Regions from separate parts of the Salinispora pacifica DSM 45544 genome, predicted to be linked through region 1. Evidence: riboswitches for the same ligand, from Rfam matches in the RefSeq annotation. Region 1 holds a riboswitch; the other holds the start of a gene.
What was found. Region 1 has a riboswitch for cyclic di-AMP ahead of SALPAC3_RS0105860 (C39 family peptidase). Riboswitches for the same ligand answer to the same signal wherever they lie in the genome.
Positions count from the first base shown of each region.

Region 2: another riboswitch for cyclic di-AMP. It lies ahead of SALPAC3_RS0120705 (coiled-coil domain-containing protein); the one in region 1 lies ahead of SALPAC3_RS0105860 (C39 family peptidase).

Region 1 is NZ_KB905359.1:1,301,944-1,309,458, reverse strand. Features, by position in the region: gene SALPAC3_RS0105880 (acyl-CoA reductase) at 1-799, shown strand, start outside; gene pseI (pseudaminic acid synthase) at 849-1,901, opposite strand; gene SALPAC3_RS0105870 (GNAT family N-acetyltransferase) at 1,898-2,401, opposite strand; gene SALPAC3_RS0105865 (glycosyltransferase family 2 protein) at 2,398-3,501, opposite strand; cyclic di-AMP (ydaO/yuaA leader) riboswitch at 4,312-4,446, shown strand; gene SALPAC3_RS0105860 (C39 family peptidase) at 4,669-5,514, shown strand; gene SALPAC3_RS0105855 (stealth family protein) at 6,426-7,515, shown strand, end outside.
Region 2 is NZ_KB905359.1:4,492,387-4,499,901, reverse strand. Features, by position in the region: gene SALPAC3_RS0120715 (HelD family protein) at 1-748, shown strand, start outside; gene SALPAC3_RS0120710 (cation diffusion facilitator family transporter) at 912-1,835, shown strand; cyclic di-AMP (ydaO/yuaA leader) riboswitch at 1,916-2,047, shown strand; gene SALPAC3_RS0120705 (coiled-coil domain-containing protein) at 2,054-3,142, shown strand; gene SALPAC3_RS0120700 (STAS domain-containing protein) at 3,215-3,577, opposite strand; gene SALPAC3_RS0120695 (DsbA family protein) at 4,118-4,666, shown strand; gene SALPAC3_RS0120690 (winged helix-turn-helix domain-containing protein) at 4,701-7,515, opposite strand, start outside.

The DNA.
Region 1 (7,515 bases):
CGAGGCTGACCCGGTGGTGGCGCGTACCCAGCACATGGTCACCTACGGCCACGATGACGCGGTGACCGCCGAGTTGAGCGCCACCAGCGACCTGCGCGTCCTCTGGGGCGGGGACCGGGCGGTGGAGAACCTTCGACGGCATCCACTCGCGCCGGCAGCCCGGGACCTCACCTTCCCTGATCGGTCCTCCTTCGCCATGCTGTCGGTGTCCGGCTGGGCGGCGGCGTCGGCGCGACGGCGGCGGGACGCGGCCAACGCGTTCGCCAACGACGCGTACTGGTTTGATCAGGCGGCCTGCGCCTCGCCACGTACCGTCTTCCTGGTCGGCGCGGCGGAGCAGGCTGAGGAGGTCCGCGCCGAGTTCGTCGCCCTGCTGGACGGCGTGGTCCGGGAGCGCGGCTGGGACGTGGACGCGGCGATGGCGGTGGAGCAGCGGGTCGGTGCGTACGGGCTGGCTGCCGACGGGGGCGTGCGGCGGATGGTCTTCCACCGCAATGCCCTGGCAACCCTGGAACTGGCCGAGGTCTCCGCCACCCCGCGGCACTGGCTGGGCGCCGGCACCTTCCCCTTCGTCACAGTGTCGGACCTGACGGAGTTGGTGCCGTTCGTGCGTCGCCGCGACCAGACCCTCACCCACTTCGGTTTTGCTCGGGACGAGCTGACGGCGCTGGCCCGGAGCCTGGGGGGACGAGGAATAGACCGGATCGTGCCGTTCGGCGCGGCGTTGACCTTCGCTCCGGTGTGGGACGGCCACGATTTGCTGCGGGAGTTCGTTCGGCTGGTCACAGTCAACTGCTGAGGACAGCTGGGGCCCGGGTGATCATCACCTCGGGCCCCTTCGAGTCCGATCAGATCTGCTCCCAGCCCAACGGGGTGCCGCGTTCCACGTCCCGGGTGAAGGTGCGCCCGAGTACCCGGTCCAACTCGTCCGGGTGCAGGCCCCCGGCCGGTCGGATGGACCGGATGTTCGCGCGGGTAACCGGCTCTCCGGCCCGCACCTCGGCGACCACATGCAGCGAGCGACGGAAGCGCAGGCCCTCACGTTCGGTGGGGGTGGGGCCGACCACCGCACTGCCCATCGCCGTCCAGGCGCGCTCGGTCTCCACCCGCAGCGCGGCCAGCTCGGCCGGTTCCAGCGAGAAGTCCGAGTCCACGCCCCCGTCGGCCCGGGCCAGCGTGACATGCTTCTCGACCAGGCAGGCCCCCAACGCCACCGAGGCCACTGGTACCCCGATCCCGGGTGTGTGGTCGGAGAGGCCGACCGGCAAGCCGAAGGCGTCGGCCAGCACCGGTATGCGGCGCAGGTTACTGTCCTGCGGAGGCGCCGGGTAGGAGGCGGTACAGGCGAGGAGCACCACGCCGTCGGCACCCCCCTCCTGGGCCGCCCGGACCGCGGCGTCGATCTCCGCCATCGTGGCCATCCCCGTGGAGATGACCAGGGGTTTGCCGGTACTCGCGACCAGCCGGATCAACGGCAGGTCGACCAATTCCGACGAGGCGATCTTGTACGCCGGAGCGTTCAGCTCCTCCAGCAGCTCCACCGCGGTGTGGTCGAACGGCGAGGAGAAGACCGTCAGTCCGTGCTGGCGGGCCCGCTCGAAGAGCGGCCCATGCCACTCGTACGGCGTGTGCGCCCGCTGAAAGAGCTGGTAGAGGTTCTCGCCGCCCCACAGGTCATGCCCATCGGAGATACGAAAGGCCGGGCTGTCGTGGTCGATGGTGATGGTGTCCGGTGTGTACGTCTGCAACTTGAGTGCCTGGGCGCCGCTCGCCGCCACCGCGTCCACGATCTCCAGTGCCCGGTCCAGGCTGCCGTTGTGGTTACCGGAAACCTCGGCAACCACGAGTGGCGGCTCGCCGGGCCCGACCAGGTGCGGCCCGATCTTTACTGTGCTGCTCATGCTCTCCTGCTCAGTTCTGTCCACACCACCTGGTGTGGTCTACCGTCAATGTCCCGTTCATAGCGCCGGACGACCCGGAACCCGAAGCGGCGGTGTAGCGCCAGTACTGGTTGGTTGTCGGCCAGGGTCTCGCCGCCGAGGGTTTGGGCCGCGAGTGACCCGAAGGCGTGCTCGATCGCGGCCTGCTGCAGCCCGATCCAGGCGGGTAGCAGCTCACCGCGTTCCTCAAGGCCCACAATGTCCAGGTAGAACCCCCAGGTCAGGGCCTTGTCCTGGGAGGCGACACCGGTGAAGGTCACGACGCCGGCCGACCTCCCACCGTGCAGATAGATGAGCACCCGGCGGTCGGGCTCGTCCCGCACCGTCGACCACCAGGCCAGGTGTTCCTCCGGAGCGATCTCGTGCTGGGTCAGGCTCGTGCCGCGTACCTGGGGGTGGTTGCGCCAGCGCCGCATCCGGTCGAGGTCTCCGGAGTCAGCCGGACGCAGGGTGGCGGTCATCGGGAAGCCGTCAGTGGGTCAGGCTGCTGCTCGGCGGAGACCGCCGTACGGCCGGCAGGCGGGACGGTGCTGGCCTTCGACGGAGGCCGCCTGGCGAGCCGATGCGCGGTGCGCAGCGCGGTGTAGAGCAGGTAGCTGTTCGCCGCAAGGAGGCGATGCTTGAGGCCCCGCACCCCGCCGGGGCGAGGATAGCCGCCAGCCGGCCGGTAGCGCTGGTACTGGGTGGCCGCCTCACGGAAGAAGGGGCGACGCAGCTTCGCGGGCATTCGATGGTCGTTGCCCACCACCACGAGCAGGTGACTGACCATCAACCCGAACAGGTCGGCGTGCAGTTTGGTCTCCTGGGGGTAGGCGGTAGACAACCATTCGAATAGTCGATTGTATTGGTTGAACGCGTCGAAGTGTCGTTCGCTGGGGGTGGCGGTGATCGCGCCGGGTCGGCCCAGGCGGTAGTAGTAGCAGACCCGATTGAGCACCGTGATCCGCTCCGCCGAGATAAGCAGCGGGTGGCTGAATGGGATGTCCTCGTACCAGCCGGGGAAGAAAAGCAGGCCCAGGTTGTCGAGGAAGGTGCGGCGGACCACCTTGTTCCAGGCGGTGTGCTGGACTCGGAGCAGCTCCGGGCGCTCGGTCAGCCGGACGCAGCGGTCCACCCCCCGGAGTAGCGGGCTGCTGGCGTCGGGCTCTTCGCGGCCGTCGTGGTATACGCGGAGATGGTCCAGTAGCAGCACGTCCGGTCGATCGGCGCGCAGTCGCTCCAACACCGCTGAGACCGAGCCTGGCGGCAGCCAGTCGTCGCTGTCCACGAACCAGACGTATCGGCCGGTCGACGCCTTCAGCCCAGCGTTGCGGGCCAGGCCGAGCCCCACGTTGTTCGGCAGGGTGACCGTACGCGTCGCCGGTCGGCGGGTGGCGTAGGCGTGCAGCAAATCGCCGCACCGGTCGGGAGAGGCGTCATCAACCGCGACCACCTCTACGTCGGCGGCGTCGGCGTCGTTCAGCCCGCCAAGGATCGAGTCGAGGCAATCATATAAATATTCCTCAACGCGATATACGGGGACGATCACGCTCAGCAGTGGCTGTCGAGTATTGGTGACCACCCGGAGAGGTTAGCGGGAACGAGTGGCGGACTGTTGGTGCACGGGATGAGATTTCCTTGAACGGTTTTGGAGCGCTAGGTTAAGAAAAAGGTTCTTCGCGACTCGGTCCGTCCTACCCGATAGGGACAACATGAGCTCCCCTCCCTTTGGGGCAAGGGCAAGGGCAGGGGGTGTCGCCCGGCCAGGGCCCACCCGTGTTCCCGGACGACCTGGAGTGCGTGGTCCTGATCGCGAGGAGAGACTGTCGAGCCGGGGCTGACCCCGCCACGCGCCGCCTTCCTGATCGCGGGGCAACGCCACCGGTGGGGAGATCCGGCCAGCCAGAAGCGCCGTTCGACGGCTTGGTTCAGGAATCCTTCGGCTTCTCGATGGCTTCGTGCTGGTCCGGCCCGGCCGGAGGGCGAACCGAAGGGTGCCCTGCTGCGTTGGTAGGTCGGCCAGTCCTGGCCGGTCGGCGACCTGGGGGTATGTCCAGGGGCTGGATTCGGCGAAGGTGCCGCCGGTACTGCGGTCGCCTTGCGGCTCGCGTGGACCCGACTCTATGAGGTCGATCATAGTTTGACCGAACCGGTCAAGCGCCTCAGACTGTTCGACCAACGCAGTAATCCTGTCGCAGATTTCGGTAAACCGTCCTGTTCCTGACCAGAAGTGCCGTGACCGCTCACCGTCCCATTGATTCGGAGCCGGAGACACTGTCCGAAAATCTTTGCCATGATCAATGTTTCAGCAGGTCAGGGAGGGTTGGCAGTGTTGTGGCTGGCCAGTAGTGTCGGCGCGTCCGGTGCGGTCAACGTTCGCAGGAGGCGACGCCGTGCCGACCCGCTCAATTGCCGAAAGGTGAACCGGGGACCCGTTCTACCTGGGGTGAATCCGCGAGTTTCGCGGTAGGGCGCACTTCCCGTCCGAATCCGTCAGCTAACCCGGTCGGCGGTATCGGAAGGAGTCTTTTAGTGCAGCATTATTCCGCTCAGTGGGCATTACACCGACACGGTGCTGCGGTGTCCGTGCCCGTCTGGCCTACCGCCGGGCGCTGACCCATCCCGCACAGCCCGGCGACTGACCGGGCGTACTCCCCTCGTGGCCACCGGCGCACGAATTTCGGATCCGTGCGGCCCGCCTCTGCCTGCCCACCCAACGGCGCGGTGCGCCACAGCCCCCCGACAGCCTGTGGAGGAACCCGTGAAACATCGCCTGAAACGACAGCTCCGCCGTCTGACCCCGGAGCGCCCGTACCAGTTGGCCGCCGCTTCGGCTGCCGTCCTCGTACTGGCCACCGGTGCCGGCGCCCTCGCCGTTGGCGGCGACGAGGACTCCATCTCGCCGGTGCCCGTCACCGCCGCCTCCGAGGCCGGCAGCGACCTCGCTGACTCGGGCCCAGAGGCGGTCGCGGTCAACGCCGCGCCTCCGAGTGCTGAGCCGTCGACTGCTGAGCCGTCGAGTGCTGAGCCGTTGAGTGCGCCAACGGCAGACCCGGACCTGACCGAGGAGGCGGCACCGGAGCCACCGACGTCCAAGGTGCTGGAGTATGACTACCAAGCGCAGATCAACTTCTACTACTGCGGCCCCGCCGCCGTCCGGAACGCCCTCAGCGCTACCGGCGTTGCGCGGACGCAGGATGAACTCGCTGGCCCGCTCGGCACCGACCAGTTCGGCACCGACTCGGCCGAGGACACCACGCGGGTGCTCAATGCCGAGGTGGCAGGGGAGCCTTACCAGACCCGGATGATCTCGGGCGGCTCGGCCACCCCGGCGCAGATGGACCAACTTCAGGCCGACGTGGTCAAGGCCATCTCCGAGGACCGGAGCGTGGTGGTGAACATCGCCGGCTCCGCCACCGACACCGCCGGCGGATGGCACTCCTTCCCGGGCGGTCACTACGTCGCCGTGGTCGGATACGACGACGATGGTCGTCTGGTGCAGATCGCCGACTCGGCGAATCCAGCGACCAGCTCGTACTGGATGACCACGATCGCCCTGGCGAACTGGGCCGCGACGCGCGGCTACTCCGCCTGACCGATCGTGCCTGGCGGGCACCGAACCCCTTCCAGGTTCGGTGCCCGCCGCCTTCGCTTCCGATCGGGCAGCCGTGCCTGCGCATTGCGAGCGGTCGACCTGGCCCGTGAGTCTGGGGTGAGTGCGGATACGGCGCCTGGCCTGGCGATGTGGTGAGCCACCAGGCCGTCGCGTTCGTGCTGGTCAGACGTGGGCGGGGTAGCGCTGGTGGCGTACGCAGGTTGTCGGCCAGTCGGACGTAGCGGCCTTGCCGGTCGGGGGTCGGCACCGGCCCTCGGCGGCCTGCGGCCTTACCAAGGACTCTCCGCCTCGCGCCCGCTGCGGAGCTTTCGAGGCTTAGCCGAGGCGAAGCCCCGATCAGTAGTCCAGACAATGACGGCAAGGTCTCACTCGCCGGTCAGTCTTGACCTGGGGGAATCAGCGCCAGGTTGCGGGTGCTTCCAGCCGGCACCGGATTCGTGGCAGGATGCCGGTGCGATTGACAGTCCTGCCCACCACACAACCTGCGGCGGCTCGTCGCGGACGCTTGCCAGGCTACGTCACCCTGGCTAGTGGGATCACGAGGTCCCAGCGGGGTCACCACCGCGCTCGACTTTCCTTCAGGCACATACGCACGAAATCCCTGCGATCAGGCCACAAGCCCATGACTGGCCGCAGGAGCGGACGGTGCGACAAGCTTTGGCGGTGTCCTGGCGGAGCCTGTAGGCTTCCGCGCTGATGCCGGTATGTCGTGGTCGTTCGCGGCACTTGAATGCCGGGCGGGGATCCCCGATCCTACCGGACGGGAGCAGGGCTGGGAGGATCTGCTGGTGAATCTATGGCGAGTGGTGCGGATGACGGTTCCCCGCCAGTTACGGCGACGAGCGATTCGCGTCGTTCCGCCAACGCATCGACTCTGGCTTGTCCGACGGGTGGTGCGGATGCCGCAGGCGCGCGTGCTGAACGTGCGCCCTGGGACTGACCTGGTAAAGGTGCGGAACGGCGCAGGTCGTCCGGGGACGGTCGCTCGGGTCGACGCCGCGGCATCGCCGCTGGAGGCCCGTCGCGCCAACATCAACCAAGTGGTGGACGTGCTCGAACATGCGGGCGTGCCCTACTTCAGAGTGCCACAGGAGCAGGTGGGGCGTACCGTGCTCGGCGTTCCTGATTCTTGGCGGGACCGGGTGGAAACGCTGGTGCATGGTCAGTTGGCCGGCGAGGGTGCGCGGGTGGAGACCGTCGAGACCGGCTCAGGGTCCGCGCAGGGCGGACCGGCGCGGGTGGTACGGGTTTGTTGGCCCGTCACCGATCCGCAAGGCAACCTGGTCCTGGGTGATGAGTACGCCTGTGAGATTGAGTTTTGGCAAGAGCAGGACGATCAGCTCGTCGCACCCCGTTTGAATCCATCAGTCAACGTGCTGTCGGCCGACGCGCCGATCATGGAGGCTCCCGAGGCCACCTTCGATGGGTACTGGGGTAAAGGGTCAACAAGTCGCTATCGCACGCGTCGTCCCTTTCTTGTCAAGCCCCTGGATGTGGTGGACTTTCCGATCGATGTCGTCTACACCTGGGTTAACGGCGCTGACCCCGATTGGCTGGCGCGTAAGAACCAGGCGTTGGTAGAGAACGGATGGGTCGGCGTTAATCGGCTGGCGGCGAACGGGTCACGGTTCGTGTCCCGGGACGAGCTGCGCTATTCAATGCGTTCGCTGGACTACTACGCCCCCTGGGTGCGGAACGTCTTCCTAGTGACTGACGACCAAGTGCCCGAGTGGTTGAACCTCGACAACCCAAAGCTGAGACTGATCAGTCATCGTGAAATCTTCGGCGACACCGGCCGGTTACCGACCTTCAATTCCCATGCTATCGAATCGCGGCTACACCGCATTCCTGGACTGGCCGAGCAATTCATTTACCTCAACGATGATGTCTTCTTCGGCCGTCCCGTGAGGCCGCAGATGTTCTTTACTCACGGTGGCAACAGTCGGGTCTTCCTGTCGAGGCATCGGGTCGACTCCGGGC
Region 2 (7,515 bases), 3.2 Mb from region 1:
CCGGCCGCGGCGGGACCCGTTCCAACTGGCCGGCGGAGTACGCGAGCTGAGCACGTTCGCCGATCGGCAGCGCGCCGCCCGAGCGGCGGCCCGGGAACGCCCCGAGGACTATCGCGAGTACACGCACGTGGTGGTGGACGAGTCCCAGGACGTGTCGCCGATGCAGTGGCGGATGATCGGCCGCCGGGGGCGGTTGGCCTCGTGGACCGTCGTCGGCGATCCCGCGCAGACGGCATGGACCGGTGACCCAACGGAGTTGGCTCGAGCCCGCGACCAGGCGCTCGGCCGGCGCGCGCGGCACCACTTCACCCTGACCACCAACTACCGCAACCCGGCGGAGATCTTCGCGGTGGCGGCGGCCGAGATCCGGCGGGTTGACCCGGACCTCCCGCTGCCGACCGCCGTCCGCTCCACCGGCGTCGCCCCGGTGCAGCTGAGCGTGCCGCCGGCGGAGTTGGAGACCACCGTGCGCACGGCGGTCAACACCTTGCTCGCCGAGGTCCCCGGCACGGTCGGCGTGGTCACGCCGGTGCCGCGTCGGGCCGAGGTAGCCGGGTGGCTGGACGGGATCGACGCGCCCCGGTTGCAGGTGGTGACGAGCCTGGAGGCCAAGGGCATGGAGTACGACGGCGTCGTCCTGGTCGCCCCGGGCGAGATCCGGGCGGAGCCGGGGTCGGGCGTACGGACGTTGTACGTCGCGCTGTCCCGCGCCACCCAACGGCTCACCACGGTTGACCTGTCCGGTTGAGCTGTGCTCGATCCGGTCGCGCCGCCGGGGGTGGGACCGCTGGGGTGTCCCCGCTGGTCGCGTTCCGCGGCACGACTCGGTCTAATTCCCGCAGCTAGCTATACACATGGCAATGTGAACATAGGTTGGGTGCAGGACCGGACAGCCGGCGGAAGGTGTCCGAGTGGGTGCAGCACATGACCACCACGGGGCGGTGACCAACGCGGGGCAGCGGCACCGGGGGCGCCTCTGGGCCGCCTTCGCCCTGCTCGCCGCCCTGATGGTGACGGAAGCGGTGACCGCCGTCCGCACCGGATCTCTGGCCCTGCTCAGCGACGCCGGGCACATGTTCACCGATGTCCTCGGCATCGGCATGGCCCTCGCCGCGCTGACCGCCACCCGGCGCCGCGACAGTGACCCGCAGCGGACCTTTGGGCTCTACCGGCTAGAGGTGCTGGCCGCCCTCGCCAACGCCCTGCTTCTCTCCGCCGTCTCGATCTATGTGCTGGTGGAGGCCGTCCGCCGGTTCGGTGATCCGCGCGAGGTAAGCACCGGGCCCATGTTGGTTGTGGCGATCCTGGGCCTGCTCGCCAACATCGTCGCCTTCGCGCTGCTACGCCCGGGCGCGCAGGAGAGCATCAACATCCAGGGCGCCTACCTCGAGGTGCTGGGCGACCTACTCGGCAGCCTCGGCGTGATCGCGGCGGCACTGGTCATCGCCGGCACCGGGTGGTGGTGGGCTGACCCGCTGGTCGCGGTGGCGATCGGGCTGTTCATCCTGCCGCGAACCTGGCGGCTCGGCCGGGCAGCCCTACGCATCCTGGTGCAGGCCGCGCCGGAACATCTGAAGGTCACCGCGGTACACGACCGGCTGGTCGCCGTATCCGGGGTGAGTGAGGTGCACGACCTGCACATCTGGACCCTCACCTCCGGGATGGAGGTAGCCTCCGCACATCTCACCATCGCCCCCGCCGCCGACCTCGGCGCGGTCCTCGGAGCCGCCCGGTCCGCGCTGCAGGAGGACTTCCGAATCGAGCACGCGACACTGCAGGTCGAGCCGGGGTCAACCAGTGGGGACTGCGGTTCCGTCGGGCGGTGTAGTTTCTGATCAACTGCCGAGTGCGCCCGGCTCAGGAGCACCGGTTAGGCTCTGAGCCGGCCTACGCCAGGCGGCACCCACCGGTGCCGGCCGGGCCGCCGCCTAATCACCCGCCAGGGTGAGCCGGGGAACCAGGTACCTGGGGTGCATCCGCGTCAGCGGTAGGGATCTTCCGTCCCGAACCCGTCAGCTAACCCGGTCGGTGGCCGACGGAAGGACATCTGCATATGCCAGCAGCGGCACCCGTACGACACCGCGCCGCCCGGGTGGCGGCACTGATCATCGTGGCGCTCACCCTCAGTGTCGGCCTTGCCCCCGCCGGCCCCACGGTAGCCGCTCCCCCCGCCCGGCAGGTCGCGGTGACCGACGATCCGGAGGGCGGCACCGCTGCCCTTCGCGCCGCGCTCGAGGAAGCCAGCAAGGGATTCCTGGACGCCAAACAGGCGCTGGCCGAGTCGGTGCAGCGGCAGCAGCAGCTCACCGCCCAACTCAAGACCGCCAAGGCCGAACAGGCCGAGCGCACCGAGCGGGTGGAGCAGATCGCCGGCCAGGCGTATCGGACCGGTCCACTGCGCACGGCGTCGGTGCTGCTCGACAACACCTCGCCGGCGGACTTCCTGGACCGCGTCGCGACGCTGGAGGCGACGGTCGCCAACGAGAACCGAGCCATAGACGAGTTGCAGCAGACCCAGAAAAAGATCGCCCAGGACACCCGCGCGGTCGAAGCGGAGATCATCGAACAGCGCAAGCAAGAGGCCCTGATGGCCAAGCGCAAACAGCAGGCGGAGAAGGCGCTGACGGTCGCCAATGAACAGGCCAGCGCCGCGGCCGCAGCCGCAGCCGCAGCTGCGGCTGCGGCCACCAACACCACCCAGAACTCGGCCCGGGCAGACCCGGCCCCGCGCAACCCGGACGGCTCCTGGCCGGCCGAATCCTGCAGCGTCAATGATCCCACGCCGGCGGATGGTTGCATTACCCCGCGAACGCTGCATGCGCTGAACGAGGCCAAGGCGGCCGGCTTCACCCGCTATGTGTCCTGCTATCGCCCCGGCAACTCCGGCGAGCACCCGAAGGGCCGGGCCTGCGACTTCGCCGCTCAGCAGGACGGATTCGGTGGAGATGCCACCGGCGACGACCGGACCTACGGCAACAACCTGGCGGCGTTTCTGGTGGACAACGCCGACCAACTCGCGGTGCTGTACGTGATCTGGTACCGGCAGATCTGGCTGCCCAGCAGTGGGTGGAAGTCGTACAGCGGGGCCGCCGGCGACCCATCCAGCGACCATACAAACCACGTGCACCTGTCGGTGTACTAACCGGTGGTCGGGCCGGGAGCCGTCCGCTGGCGAACAGCTCCCGGCCCGCGCACCCGCCTGGCACGAGCTGAATCAGCCCCCCGGCAGGGCCTCCGGGGCCGTCGCCCCCGCGAAGTAGGGCTCGGGGGCACCGAAGAGACCGAGCAGGCCAGCGACCCAGAGCTGCCGGTGTACGAATCGGCTGGGCTCGGTCACCACCAGCCTCACACCGCTCACCTCTGCGGTCTGGAAGCCGGCAACCATCGCGCTGATGCCGACAGAGTCGATAAAGGTCACCAGCCGCATATTCAACTCGATGCGGCGAGGATGGCTTTTGGCCAGGGCCTCAGCGACCGCCTCACGCACCTCGTATGCGGTATCGACATCGATCTCACCACGCGGTGAGATCTCCACGACGCTCCCGGGTAGGACCGACTTTACGATCGACAGGCTCACGCGAGCACCTCCACTCGCCAGTCAACAGGCGCCTCATCAGTACGCAGGCCGCGACCGAGAGTATTCCTCCAACACGCTCGGTCGCCACCCCCTGGGATGAGTAGTTCTTGTGGTTCGAATGCCAGGTCACCCTTATCCGAATATTTCACCCTTCGGTTACGGAGCTGCCTCAACGGGAACAGCCCTAACACGAACAGCTCTCATCCGGAACAGTTCTCCATCCCAACAGTTCTCCACCTGAACAGTTCCCCACCCAAACAGTCAAGGGCCGGAGTACCCGGGACCCGAAACAGTCACGGCCCAATGTAGCGGCCCGATGCGACGAAAGGCGGAGACCCGGGCCGCGCGGCGTGGTCGCCCAGCACGGGCACAGCCGGCACTCCCGACCCCACAACCGCCTCGTCGCGCCGACGCTGCGGGGTCGGGAACCATCCGGGCCGGGTGAGTCCTCCTCACCCGGCTGCCGGCGACAGTAGGAGGCATGACCGATCCGAACGTGCCGGCCCAGTCGGCACGTGGCAACCGTTTGGTGGTGCGGTGATGACGACCCCACACCAGGTCACCCCACTCCTCCGAACCCCGGTTGTGGAGAGCGACCACATCCGGGGACCGGTGGACGCGCCGGTGACGCTCGTCGAGTACGCGGACTTCCAGTGCCAGTTCTGCGGGGTGGCCTACGCCAACCTCGCCGAACTGCTCCGACAACGGGCCGACATGGTCCGGCTGGTCTACCGACACTTTCCGATCTCCAACGTGCATCCGTACGCGGAAAACGCGGCCCATGCCACCGAGGCGGCCGGCGTCCGAGGCCGATTCTGGGAGATGCACGACTGGTTGTACGAACACCAGGACCAACTCGATCCGGTGCACCTCTCGCTCGGCGTCGGACAACTCGGCCTCTCCGCCGCCGAAATCGACGCCGAGACCGATCAGCAGGCCCACGGCGACCGAGTCCGGCGAGACTTCGTCGGTGGCATCCGCAGCGGCGTGCAGGCCACTCCGACCCTGTTCGTCAACGGCGCCCGACACAACGGTGGATTCGACCTCGCCGACCTGCTGGCGGCGGTCGACGCCGCCGACCGGGAATGACCGGCACCGTGGCGGTGATGGTCGACGTCGCTGATCAGATCAGCCGCAGTTCCCGGGCCCGACGGACGGCCTCCCGACGGCGGGAGGCGTCGAGCTTGCGATAGATATTACGCACATGGGTCTTAACCGTGTTGATCGACAACGACAACTCGGCCGCGATCTCCACGTTGGAAAGGATGCTCTGCAGGTAGCGCAGGATGGTCACTTCACGTTCGGTCAGTGGCTCGGCCAGTGCGGCCCTGGCCGGCCCGGGCCGTTCGTCCGGCTCCTCCACTCCGCGGACCAGGTCGCTCACCGCCGACCAGTGCGCCGTACCGGCATCCAGATGCGCTGCCAGCAGGTCACGGATCTCCGGGTCCGCGCGGGTGAACGGCCGCCGGACCCCCTCCGCTCCGGCCAGGTCGAGGGCGGCCTCCAGGGTCCGGTGCGCCCGCCGGGCATCCCCCGCCTGCTCGGCCAGCGCCACGTGCAGCACCGCGGCCTCCACCCGCACCGGTAGCGGCCAGTCCGCCGCCTCGGGCGCCTGCCAGTCGGGCAGCACCGCCTCGGCCGTCCGGCTGTCCCCGGCCCGAAGCTCCACCCGAGCAAGGCCCACCGCGAGTTCGGGGCCCGCCCCGACAAGCAACTCGCGGGCGGCGTCCAGGTCGCCCCGCGCCGCATACAGGTCGGCCTCGGCAGCCCGCAGCCACCGCTCCAGCTCCCCCCGCCGACCGCCCAGCTCCCCCCGCGGACCGCCCAGCCGCTCCCGGGCCGCGACGAGCAGCCGGTGCCCACCCGTGCGGTCACCGGAGTCCCGCAACAGGTGGGACCGGCACAACGCCACCACCGCTCCGGCGGCGGGCTCCATGGTCGCCGGTTCCGCCAACGCCAGATTCGCCGCCGCCTCCTCGGGCTGGTCCCGCAGCAGCGCCACCACCGCCAGCGCCAGGTAGGCGTACCCGCAGTCGGTCCGGCAGGACCACCCCTGGCCGGGCGGAAGGGCGAGCGCGGAACGGGCCCCCGTCTCCGCCTGCCGCAGTTCACCGCGGATCGCACGCAGCAGCGCCACTCGGCTGGCACCGGCCAGCTCGGTCCGTACCCAACCGGCGGTCCGGGCGGCCCGGGACGCCGCCACCAGCTGCCGCTCCGCGCTGCCCAACTCGCCGACCGCGAATTCGACCAGGCCGAGCGCGGTGCCCGCCACCGCCCACCCATCCGCATCCTCGACGATGGTCTCGCGCGGTTCGGCGGTGGCCGGCATCCGGTCCTGCCTTCCGGACGCCCCGGTCGCCGAATGGGTGGCGAGCAACCGGGCAGCGGCGGCGCGTACCGCCGGAATGTCGTCGGACCAGCGGACCACCGCGAGCTCCACCGCGGCGACCAACCGGGCAAAACGCTCCCGGCGGGGCGCCGGCAGTTCACGCACCGCCCCGGCGGACCGCAGATACCCCTCGGCGGCCGACAGGTCCCCCGCGTACGCCCGTTCCGCCGCGCACGCCAGCGCCAGCTCCGGGTCCCGCGCCAGGGTCTCGGCAGGCGGTGGCGGTGGCGCGGGCGAACCCTCCCGGTCGTACGGCGCCAGCTCCGGCCAGGTCGTGCGGAGCAGTTCGGTGGCCCCGGACCAGTCGCCGCCCTGCAGCGAGTGCCGCAGACCGTCGGCGGGCCGCCCGTTGTCGGCGTGCCAGCCAGCAGCACGCCGGTGCAGTTCCCGCGCGTCAACGGCGGGCAGCCGGGCCAGCTCGTCACGGAGCAGATCGGCCAGGAGCGGATGACAGCGGTACCAGGGGGGCCGGCCGTCGTCGTGCCGCAGTACCCCGCCGACGCCGGCCAGCTCGGCCAGCCTCGCCGCAGTGTCCGAACGGCCGGTCACCGCGTCGGCGAGGCCAGCGCAGGCGGCGTCCGCCACCGCCGTGCTCCGCAGCAGCTCCCGGTCGTCCGGATCCAGCCCGCCAAGGACCTCCTCCCGCAGGTAGCCGGCGATGTCCGGCTGGTCACTGCCGAGCCGCCCCACCCACCGGGCCGGGTCCGGCTGCCCGGGCAAGGCGAGCGCGGCGAACCGGAGCATCGCCGGCCAGCCGCCGGTGCGCTCGCGCAGCCGCCAGACCCCCTCCGCCGGAAGGGCCGTCCCATGTGCGGTCAGTAGGTCGGCGACCTCGTCGCGGGTGAAGGCCAGGTCGTCTGGACCGAGCTCGGTCAGCTCGCCGGCCAGCCGCCACCGGTGGACCGCCAACGGCACCCCGGCACGAGCCCCGGCCACCAGACGCAGCCGCTGCTCACAGTGGCGGAGCAGGAACTCCAATCCGGCGACCGCCGCCGGGTCGGTGATCCGGTGCAGGTCGTCCAGGACCAGCAGCACCGGCCGTTCCCGGGCGGCAAGTGCCGCGGCCAGCACCTCCAACTGGTCCAGTCGCGGCGGACCGTCCGGCATCGCCGATCGCAGCGGACCGTCCAACGCCGCCGATCGCGGCGGGTCGGGCCGCAGCGCCGCCGCCAGGTACGACCAGAGGCGTTCGCCGTCGTCACCGACCTCCACCGAGACCCAGCCCAGGTCCGGCCGGTCCCGGCCGGACCCCGATTCCGACGGGTCCGGCGCCTCCGCCCCGACCTTCGTCGGCGACCCGACACGATCCCCGCCGGCGGCGCCGGTCACCGTGCCGCCCCGCACCGGGTCACCGCCGGTGGCGGCCTGATACCAGGAGGTGAGCAACGTCGTCTTACCCCAGCCCGCCGGCGCGGCGACAAGCGTCACCGGTACGGCGCTCCCCTCGTCAAGCTGCCGCAGCAGCCGGGGCCGCAGGACCACCGGTCCGGGCAGTGGACCCGGGGTCAGACGGGAGGCCAGTAGCGGCGCACCGGCCCCCGTGGTCTGC